Regions from separate parts of the Pantoea sp. Z09 genome, predicted to be linked through region 3. Evidence: predicted binding sites of a transcription regulator. Region 3 holds the regulator's gene; each other region holds the start of a gene.

Region 1 (2,172 bases), 680 kb from region 3:
GCGAATTCGCCAGCCGTCCGCTGGTCAGCGCGCCCAGCGCCGCGCCGAGCGGCACGGCGGCGTACATCAGGCCGAGTTCGTTGAGGCTGACCTGCCAGTGCGGCGCCAGCGCCGGATAGAGCACGCGTACCGCGCTCGCCAGCGTCACCAGCGCGCCAATCAGCGCCGCCATGCCGACCAGCGGCGCGGTAAACAGAAACTGCACGCCGCTGGCGAGCGCCCGCAGCGGATGCTCGCGCGGCTGAGGCGGCGGCGGCATCAGCGGCAGCCGCAGCAGGGTTAACACGGTGAGCAGCGTGCCGAAGGCGGCGAGGCCGTAGTTCCACGCCGCGCCGCCGTGCGCCAGCACCAGACCGCCGACCGCGGGCGAGAGAATGGCGCCGAAGCGCACCGTCAGCATGGTGATGGCGCCCGCCTGCATCAGGTTCTCCCGTCCCACCAGCGCCGGCGTGGCCGCCAGCAGCGCGGTGACGCCAATTGCGCCGAAAAAGCCGTCCCACAGGCCGAGCAGGAAAACCGCGGCGACCGACGGGGTCGGCAGCGAGGCGTTGATCGCCAGCGCTACGAAGCCGAGGCCGCAGGTGGAGCGCGCAATCAGGATCAGGCGCTTGCGCTCATAGCGATCCGCCAGCACGCCGCCGGTGAGCAGCCCGACAAACATGCCCGCGCCCGCCAGGGTAACGGCCAGCCCGACCAGCGCGGGCGAGCGGGTCAGCTGCTGGATCTGCACCGGCACGGCAATCGCCAGCATGCCGAGTGCGACGATAGAGATAAAGCGGGCGATAAAGACGGCGCGAAAAGCGGGATGGGTCTTCAACAGGCTGAGATCGATCAGATGGGAGGGTTTGTTCATTTGTTCGCCTTTTGCTGCGGTTTTCCTCGTTATGGTCGAGGCGAATCATGGTAACATACAAAAATACGAGTAATAACGATAATAAGTATCATTATCAAATTGACGCGCCCGCGGCGTCAGTGAACAGTGAAGGTTCGGAACGTTATGCGCCAACTCACCGTAATAGCCGCCTCAGGGATGCTGCTGTTGCTCTTGATCGCGCTCAGCCTGATGCTCGGCGCCAAATCGATCCCCATTCATACTCTCTCTCTTGCTCTGACCAGCCACTGCGACAGCGCCGACTGCGTTATCCTGCGCGAAGCGCGTCTGCCGCGCACCCTCGCTGGCCTGCTGGCGGGCAGCGCGCTGGGACTGGCGGGCGCGCTGATGCAGAGCCTGACGCGCAATCCGCTCGCCGATCCCGGCATTCTCGGCGTCAACGCGGGCGCTGGCTTCGCCGTGGTGCTGGGTATCGCGCTGTTCGGCGCGGATTCGCCCGCTGACTGGCTCGGCTTCGCCTTCGGCGGCGCGCTGCTGGCGTCGCTGCTGGTGGCGCTGACCGGCGCGCTGGGCGGCGGCCGGGTCAATCCGGTGCGGCTGACGCTGGCGGGCGTGGCGCTGGGCGCGGTGCTGGAAGGGCTGACCTCCGGGCTCTCTCTGCTTAATCCTGATATTTACGATCATCTACGCTTCTGGCACAGCGGCTCGCTCGATATCCGCAGCTTTGCCGTGCTGCGCGCCACCTGGCCGGCGGTGGCGGTCGGCGCGCTGATCGCGCTGCTGCTGTCGCGCGCGCTTAACAGCCTGAGCATGGGCGGCGATCTGGCAACAGCGCTCGGCACGCGCGTGGCGCGCACCCAGCTGCTGGGGCTGCTGGCTATCGCCCTGTTAAGCGGTGCCGCCACCGCCGCCGTTGGCCCTATCGCGTTTGTCGGGCTGATGACGCCCCATCTGGCGCGCTGGCTGTGGGGCAACGATCACCGCTGGATGCTGCCGGGCACGCTGCTGATCACCCCTTGCCTGCTGCTGGCGGCCGATATTCTGGGGCGGGTGATGGTGCCCGGCGAGCTGCGCGTGTCGGTGGTCACCGCGCTGCTCGGCGCGCCGATGCTGATTGTGCTGGTGCGTCGCAAACTGGGGAGAGGGCAGATATGAGCCGGGCGACGATGCAGGCCATCTGGCTGCTGGCGGCCTGCGCGCTGCTGGCGTTTTTCGGCGTGACGCGCGGCGCGCTGCCGATTTCGGGCGCGCAGCTGTGGCAGTTATTCACCGGCGAGGCGGCGCGCAACGTGCAGCTGATCGTGCTGGAGTGGCGGCTGCCGCGCGTGGCGATGGCGCTG
Region 2 (2,172 bases), 570 kb from region 3:
GATAATCTCGATATCAGGTGCGTGTTCGGCGAAAAACTGCCGTACCGACTCCAGGCTCATCTCTTTCTCCATGCAGGTCGAAGGCGTAAAAACTGCCACAAGGCGGAAAAAGTGTAAACGAGAGAAAGGCGGGAATCGCGTCGGGCGGCGCTTTTATACGCTGAGGGTGCAGTTGCCGCAGCGTTCCACGTCGGGAATGCGGTAGCGCTGGCAGCAGCTGCGCCGCACCATCTCGCCGTCGCGCGGCAGCATGGTGCGATAGAGTGGGTTATCGCTGCCGTCCAGCAGGCGGCTGGTGAAAAACAGCGCCTGCTCCAGCTGCAACAGGGTGTCGTCGTCCAGCAGGGTTTTCAGCTCGCCGAGGAACCAGTGAAAAGAGAAGCCCATATTATTCCAGATCAGCCTGGCGTTGATGCCGCCATGCTGCGCGATGGCGTTGACCACTGGGATCAGATGCTGCTGGATCAGGCGGTCGATACGCTGCGGCGCGTTGAGATAGCGCGCCTCTTCATCTTCGTGCGCATCGATCCAGAAGGCGCAGGGGTAGCCCTTCTCATGAAACTGCACGCGAATATGCTGCGGCGAGCAGTCGAGCGGGCGCGATTCCGCCAGCAGCGCCAGCATCAGCGGCGGCAGCAGCAGGCCAAAATACCACTGCGCCCAGAGCGACTGCACCGGCTTTGCTTCCTGCACCGCGTCGGGATGCTGACGATAGAGGTAGTCGCTGTAGCGCTGCGCCAGCGCGGGGAACTGTTCCGGGCGCGACCAGTCGGCCAGCGTCAGGGCGTCGGCGGGGGCGGTTTCATCAAGGTGGATGGTTTCCAGCATATAGCTGCGCTGCTCGCGCATCAGGTCGCGCAGCGCGCAGGCCAGCGTGCGATCGCGCTGCATAAAGATCGGCTGAGACTGCTGAAAGCGTTGCGGGTGCTGCCTGATGGTCGACATGCTGGTTCACGCGCCCTGGAAAAGGAGAAGAAAGAATGATAATCGTTCTTAGTTCTATTCACAAGTCGGCTGTTTTTAGCGCAGCGGGGTGTGGGGTTCAGCTGCTGGCCGCGCTCAGCGAAAGGGCGTGGCGCCGCCTTCGCTGAGCCAGAATTTAGTGCGCTTCGCTTTCCACTGGCAGGGTTTTCGGCAGATCCTCCCAGGCGAGAATGGTGTTGCGGCCCTGGTTTTTCGCCACGTACAGCGCGCGATCGGCGTTGGCGACCGCCTGATCGAATTCATCGTCGAAAATCGGCGCGATGCCGGCGCTGACGGTGACGTGGGTAGAGACCTTTTCGCTGAAGCGATGGGGGATCTCCAGATCGAGCACGTACTGGCGGATGCGCTCCGCCAGCTTCATGGCGATAGAGGCGTTGACGTTGGTCATCAGCACCAGAAACTCCTCGCCGCCGTAGCGCACCACCACATCGCGCGAGCGCACCGCGTCGCGGATCGCCACTGAGACGCGCGCCAGCGCCTGGTCGCCCATGGCGTGGCCGTAGTTGTCGTTGTAGGCCTTAAAGTGGTCGATATCCAGTAGCAGTACAAAGTGGCTGCCGGCGTGATTTTCCAGAATATTGTCCAGCCGGTTTTTCAGGCCGCGGCGGTTATAGAGGCCGGTCAGCGGGTCGAGCATGCTGAGATCGCTGAAGGTCTCTTTCTCTTCATAGAGCTGGCGCATCAGTCGGCGGGTAAAGTGGTCGACGCGGCGGCGCATCAGGTGCTGCAGGGAAAAGCCGATCAGCGGCAGAGAGATGGTCAGCAGCAGCATCGCCAGATGCTCGCCGCGATCCAGCAGCAGCACCGTCACCACCGGCGGCGTGATGTGCAGACAAAACGCCGTCAGATAATCACTCAGGGCGATAGCGCTGATAAAAAAGACGCTCAGCAGGCTAATAATCAAAAAGCTGCCGTCGAAATAGAAAACCTGATGGTAGCGATGGTCAATATGCCAGGCCCACAGTGCGCCGAGCAGCAGGGCCACAGGATTTAATAAAGGCAATTTCCGTTTGGGCCTGATTAAACTCGCAATTAAGGTGGTGCTGCTAAACAAGGCGATAATAATAACCGGCAACGACATTTCCGCTCCTGGGCTGCCGGTAAAAGGGATCAGGCAAAAAAACGATACGGCGACATTTAAAAACAGGAATAGCATCAGCGATAGCTGATATTTGCTGTGTTTCAATT
Region 3 (2,172 bases):
GGCAGTTATCTGAGTTAATGAAAATTAATCAATTTCCAGATGTGAATTTCATTTTTTCAGGTAGGCTATCCGCTCTCTAAAGAGGCTATGCGGGCAGATAAAGGATAACAAATGACGGCTCTTGGTCAGGAAGCAAAACACAGCGTGGTGGTTTTACATCAGCTGATCGAACGTATGTTTAACCAGCCGTCAGGCGAAGATGACACTTTCCACCTGCTGCTCTCCCATTTTCATCCCGATTTCCGCATGGTCACGCCGCAGGGCAGGCAGCTCGACCTGAATCAGACCGAAGAGCTGTTTCGTCAGCTGCAGGGGAAGCGCGAAGGCATGCGCATTGCCACCAGCGAACACGCGGTGATCTCGCAGCAAAAAGATGAGGTGACTATCCAGTATCGCGAACTGCAGATGATGAACGGCAGCGATCAAACGCGTATCGCGCTGGCGATCCTCGACTGCAGCACCTCCATTCCTCGCTGGCGCTACCTGCACGAAACCCTGGTCGCCTGACCGCCACCCATAAAAAAAGCCGGTATGCATACCGGCTTTTAGCATTACTGCATAGCACATATTACTGGTCGTGGAGCGTGTCGTCTTCGCGGCAATCGCCCAGCGCGCAGTGGCCATAGAGATAGAGGCTATGGTTGGTCAGCTTGATGCCGTGGCGGGTGGCGATGTCGCGCTGACGCGCTTCGATCGATTCGTCGCTGAACTCGATCACTTTACCGCAGTCGAGGCAGATCAGGTGATCGTGGTGATGCTGCTGGGTCAGTTCGAAAACCGATTTCCCGCCTTCAAAGTTGTGACGCGTCACAATGCCCGCATCGTCAAACTGGTTGAGTACGCGATAAACGGTCGCCAGACCAATCTCTTCGCCCATATCGATCAGGCGTTTATAAAGATCTTCCGCGCTGACGTGATGGCACTGAGGTTCCTGAAGCACTTCCAGAATTTTAAGTCTGGGCAGCGTGACTTTCAGGCCAGCCTTCTTTAATGCGGTGTTGTTGTCAGTCATGCGGATAGTGTCCTGTTACTTTGCTGGTTACTTGAGGCGCCTTGCCTTGAATGTCGTTCGGTGTCTATTCTCATTTGCGTCTCATTATAGAGGCGAAGCATTGAAATGAAAACCGAGGGAAACGCCTGAAATCAACACGGGCTGTAAGGAAATGCGTAACGGCGCCGGGCGGAGAAATGCAGGAGGTTCGTTATCATCTCGCTAACTTCCTGACCTCGCGGAAGAAATAAGCAGATAACCGATGTGGGTATTGTACAGAAACAGCGGTAAAAGTTAAAAATCTGTAGCTATTATTTCTATAGGAAAAACCTTTAACTCAATGTGAGCCAGCGCCCACATTGAGTATGTGGGTAATCAGGCTTCGATGATCGCCTGCAGCTGCAGCTCGTCATAGATCTGTTTTACCCAGGCGTCGACGCGCTGGCTGGTCAGCTCTGGCTGACGATCTTCATCGATGGCCAGGCCGAGGAAATGCTTGTCGTCCGCCAGGCCTTTAGAGGCTTCGAAGTGGTAGCCTTCGGTCGGCCAGTGACCGACGATTACCGCGCCGTTTGGCTCGATAATGTCGCGAATGGTGCCCATCGCGTCGCAGAAATATTCCGCGTAGTCTTCCTGGTCGCCGCAGCCGAAAAGCGCCACCAGCTTGCCGTTGAAGTCGATCTCCTCCAGCGTCGGGAAGAAATCGTCCCAGTCGCACTGCGCTTCGCCGTAATACCAGGTGGGAATGCCCAGCAGCAGGATGTCGAACGCTTCCAGATCTTCTTTCGTGCTTTTGGCAATGTCATGCACTTCCGCAACGTCTTTGCCCAGTTGTTTCTGGATCATTTTTGCAATGTTTTCGGTGTTGCCGGTATCGCTGCCGAAGAAGATGCCTACGATTGCCATGGGATCAATAACCTCTTAAATCCTGATAATGAGATGCATGCGCAGAGCGCACAATTAAGCGAATGATAGCAGAGCGGGCAACGGGGCGGAACTTGAAAAGGCGCGCCATTTGCTTCTGCGTGCGCTTTGCGCGGTTCAGTCCAGTTTGAGTTGCGCCAGCAGCATCTGTTCAATCAGTTCGCTGCGGCTGATATTGCGTTGCTCGGCCAGGGTGTTCAGCGCATCCACGGCTTCGCCGCTCATTTTGAGTTCGACACGGCGCAGCCCGCGCACTT
Region 4 (2,172 bases), 520 kb from region 3:
TTTTGCAAATAGGCGCGCAGCAGCAGCTGCGTATCTTCCGTGGGCTGCCACATCAGCTGCGGCATCAGCGCATACTTCTCCTCGCGCGTGTGGTCATACTGGGTATCGCTGTTGCGCGTCATGCCGGTCAGGCGAAACGCCCACTGGTCGTTGATGGCGTTGGCATAGTCGAACGCCGCGCCGCGCGCGTCGTGGTTGCCCGCCGACAGCCGGAAGTGTCCCGTTTCGCTGAACTGCGGACGGCGCGTGGTCTGGTTCACCAGCCCGCCCGGCACCGTCTGGCCGTAGAGCGCGGACGAGGGGCCTTTGATTACGTCGACGCGCTCCAGAAACCAGGGGTCGACCTGCAGCACGTTATAGCTGCCGCCGTCGCTCATCAGGCGCAGGCCGTCGAGAAAGGTGTTATCGACGTCGCCGCCGTGGAAGCCGCGCAGCGAAATCGTATCGTAGCGCGTCGCCGCGCCGCCGAAGTTGGTAAACACCCCTGGCGTATAGTTCAGCACCTGATTGAGATCGATCGCGCCCTGATCGTCTATCTGCTGGCGGGTAATCACCGACACCGACTGCGGCGTCGTCACCAGCGAACGATCGCTTTTGGTGGCGCCCGCGCTGGTGGTGGCGAGGTAGCCCTGCGTCGGGCTGTCCGCGCGATCCTGCGGCGAAGCGGTGACCATAAGCGTCTCAGCCGCCAGGCTGGCGGCGGGCAGCGCGATCGCCAGCGCGCACAGCAGCGCGCAGCGGTGAGGGGTAAACGGCAGCGTCATGTCCTGTCCTTGTTTGGGCCGCAAAACGGGCGCGGCGGATAAATAGTAAAGATTCTCAAAATCAGAGTGAGAATTATTATCAATATGTGAAAAATGTTTCAAGCGTTGTGACAGGAGAGGAGTCTGAAAAAAGGGGCGAAGGGAGAACCCTTCGCCTGAGGGAGGTTATTTCGTGGTGGCCGAAGCCTGAGGAATATCCTGCGCGCTGTTACAGGTTTTCTCTTTCGGACAGTATTTGTCGAGCAGCATCAGCGTCACGCCGTTGGTCCAGCCGAAGCCGTCCTGCAGCGGATATTCGCCACCGCCGCCGCCGCCGAGGTTCGGCCCGTCGACCACATACTTCTCAACCAGCTTGTGCTCTTTGTCGTAGGTGGTCTGCACGTTCTGCAGGAAGCGCAGGCCGACCTGCTGCGCCAGCTGCGGCTTGTTGTAGTGCTCCAGACCTTCCACCGCTACCCACTGCAGCGGCGCCCAGCCGTTTGGCGCATCCCACTGCTGGCCGTTGTTCACCGTAGTGGTGAGCAGACCGCCCGCCTTCAGCAGCTGTTTCTCTACCGCCGAGGCGGTGCGATCGGCCTGCTTGTCGCTGGCCAGCTGCATATAGAGCGGGAAGAGCGCCGCGGCGGTCAGCTGCGGGCTGGCCTGGCGCGTCTTGCTGTCGTAGTCGGCGTACCAGCCCTGTTTCTCATCCCACAGGTAGCGATTCACCGCCGCCTGGCGCTTCTCCGCCCGATCCGCGAACTGCTTCGCCTTATCCTGCTGCTTGTCAAGGCGATACCCGTTGGCCAGCGTCTTCTCCAGGTGGAACATCAGGCTGTTAAGATCGACCGGCGCCAGCTGAGTGGTGCGAATTGAGGCCAGATTGTGCGCGTCGCTGAACCAGCGCGAGCTGAAGTCCCAGCCGGAGGCCGCGCCGGCGCGCAGGTCACGGTACAGTTCGCCTTTGTCACGCTGCGGCGCTTTCTTCGCGGTATTGACGTCATCCAGCCAGGATTCGGTGCGCGGCGCGTCGCGCGCGTCCCAGTAGCGGTTGAGCACCGTGCCGTCCGCCAGCTTGATCACGCGCTTGCTCGCCTGACCAGCGGCAACGCTGTCGCTGTCTGCCATCCAGTAGTCATACTCTTTTTGCAGCTGCGGCAGATATTTGCGGTAGGCCGCGTCGCCCTCGTGCGTCGCCAGCAGATCGATCATCAGGCTAAAGAAGGGCGGCTGCGAGCGGCTGAGGTAGTAACTGCGGTTGCCGTTGGGGATGTGGCCGTAGGTATCCAGCTCCCAGGCGAAGTTATCCACCATATCCTGCACGCGATCCCAGTGGCCGCTCTCGGCCAGGCCGAGCATGGTGAAATAGCTGTCCCAGTAGTACACCTCGCGGAAGCGGCCGCCCGGCACCACGTAGGGCTTCGGCAGC

What was found. Region 3 encodes Fur, which represses iron uptake genes when iron is present. Its sites were predicted from a motif close to ATAATAATGAGAACNACTATCAA; they were not measured.
Region 1: a site for Fur is predicted at 929-951, ahead of fepD (Fe(3+)-siderophore ABC transporter permease). Genes of this name have one in related genera too.
Region 2: a site for Fur is predicted at 981-1,003, ahead of fhuF (siderophore-iron reductase FhuF). Genes of this name have one in related genera too.
Region 4: a site for Fur is predicted at 825-847, ahead of MC269_RS10600 (TonB-dependent siderophore receptor). Genes of this name have one in related genera too.

What each region holds. Positions count from the first base shown of each region.
Region 1 covers NZ_CP092373.1:3,423,995-3,426,166, reverse strand. The annotation lists gene entS (enterobactin transporter EntS) at 1-853, opposite strand, end outside; gene fepD (Fe(3+)-siderophore ABC transporter permease) at 1,031-1,987, shown strand; gene fepG (iron-enterobactin ABC transporter permease) at 1,984-2,172, shown strand, end outside.
Region 2 covers NZ_CP092373.1:3,313,538-3,315,709, reverse strand. The annotation lists gene MC269_RS15840 (YbaK/EbsC family protein) at 1-60, opposite strand, end outside; gene fhuF (siderophore-iron reductase FhuF) at 154-945, opposite strand; gene MC269_RS15830 (diguanylate cyclase) at 1,100-2,172, opposite strand, start outside.
Region 3 covers NZ_CP092373.1:2,739,013-2,741,184, reverse strand. The annotation lists gene MC269_RS13120 (hypothetical protein) at 112-507, shown strand; gene fur (ferric iron uptake transcriptional regulator) at 569-1,012, opposite strand; gene fldA (flavodoxin FldA) at 1,367-1,897, opposite strand; gene ybfE (LexA regulated protein) at 2,033-2,172, opposite strand, start outside.
Region 4 covers NZ_CP092373.1:2,220,329-2,222,500, reverse strand. The annotation lists gene MC269_RS10600 (TonB-dependent siderophore receptor) at 1-764, opposite strand, end outside; gene treA (alpha,alpha-trehalase TreA) at 930-2,172, opposite strand, start outside.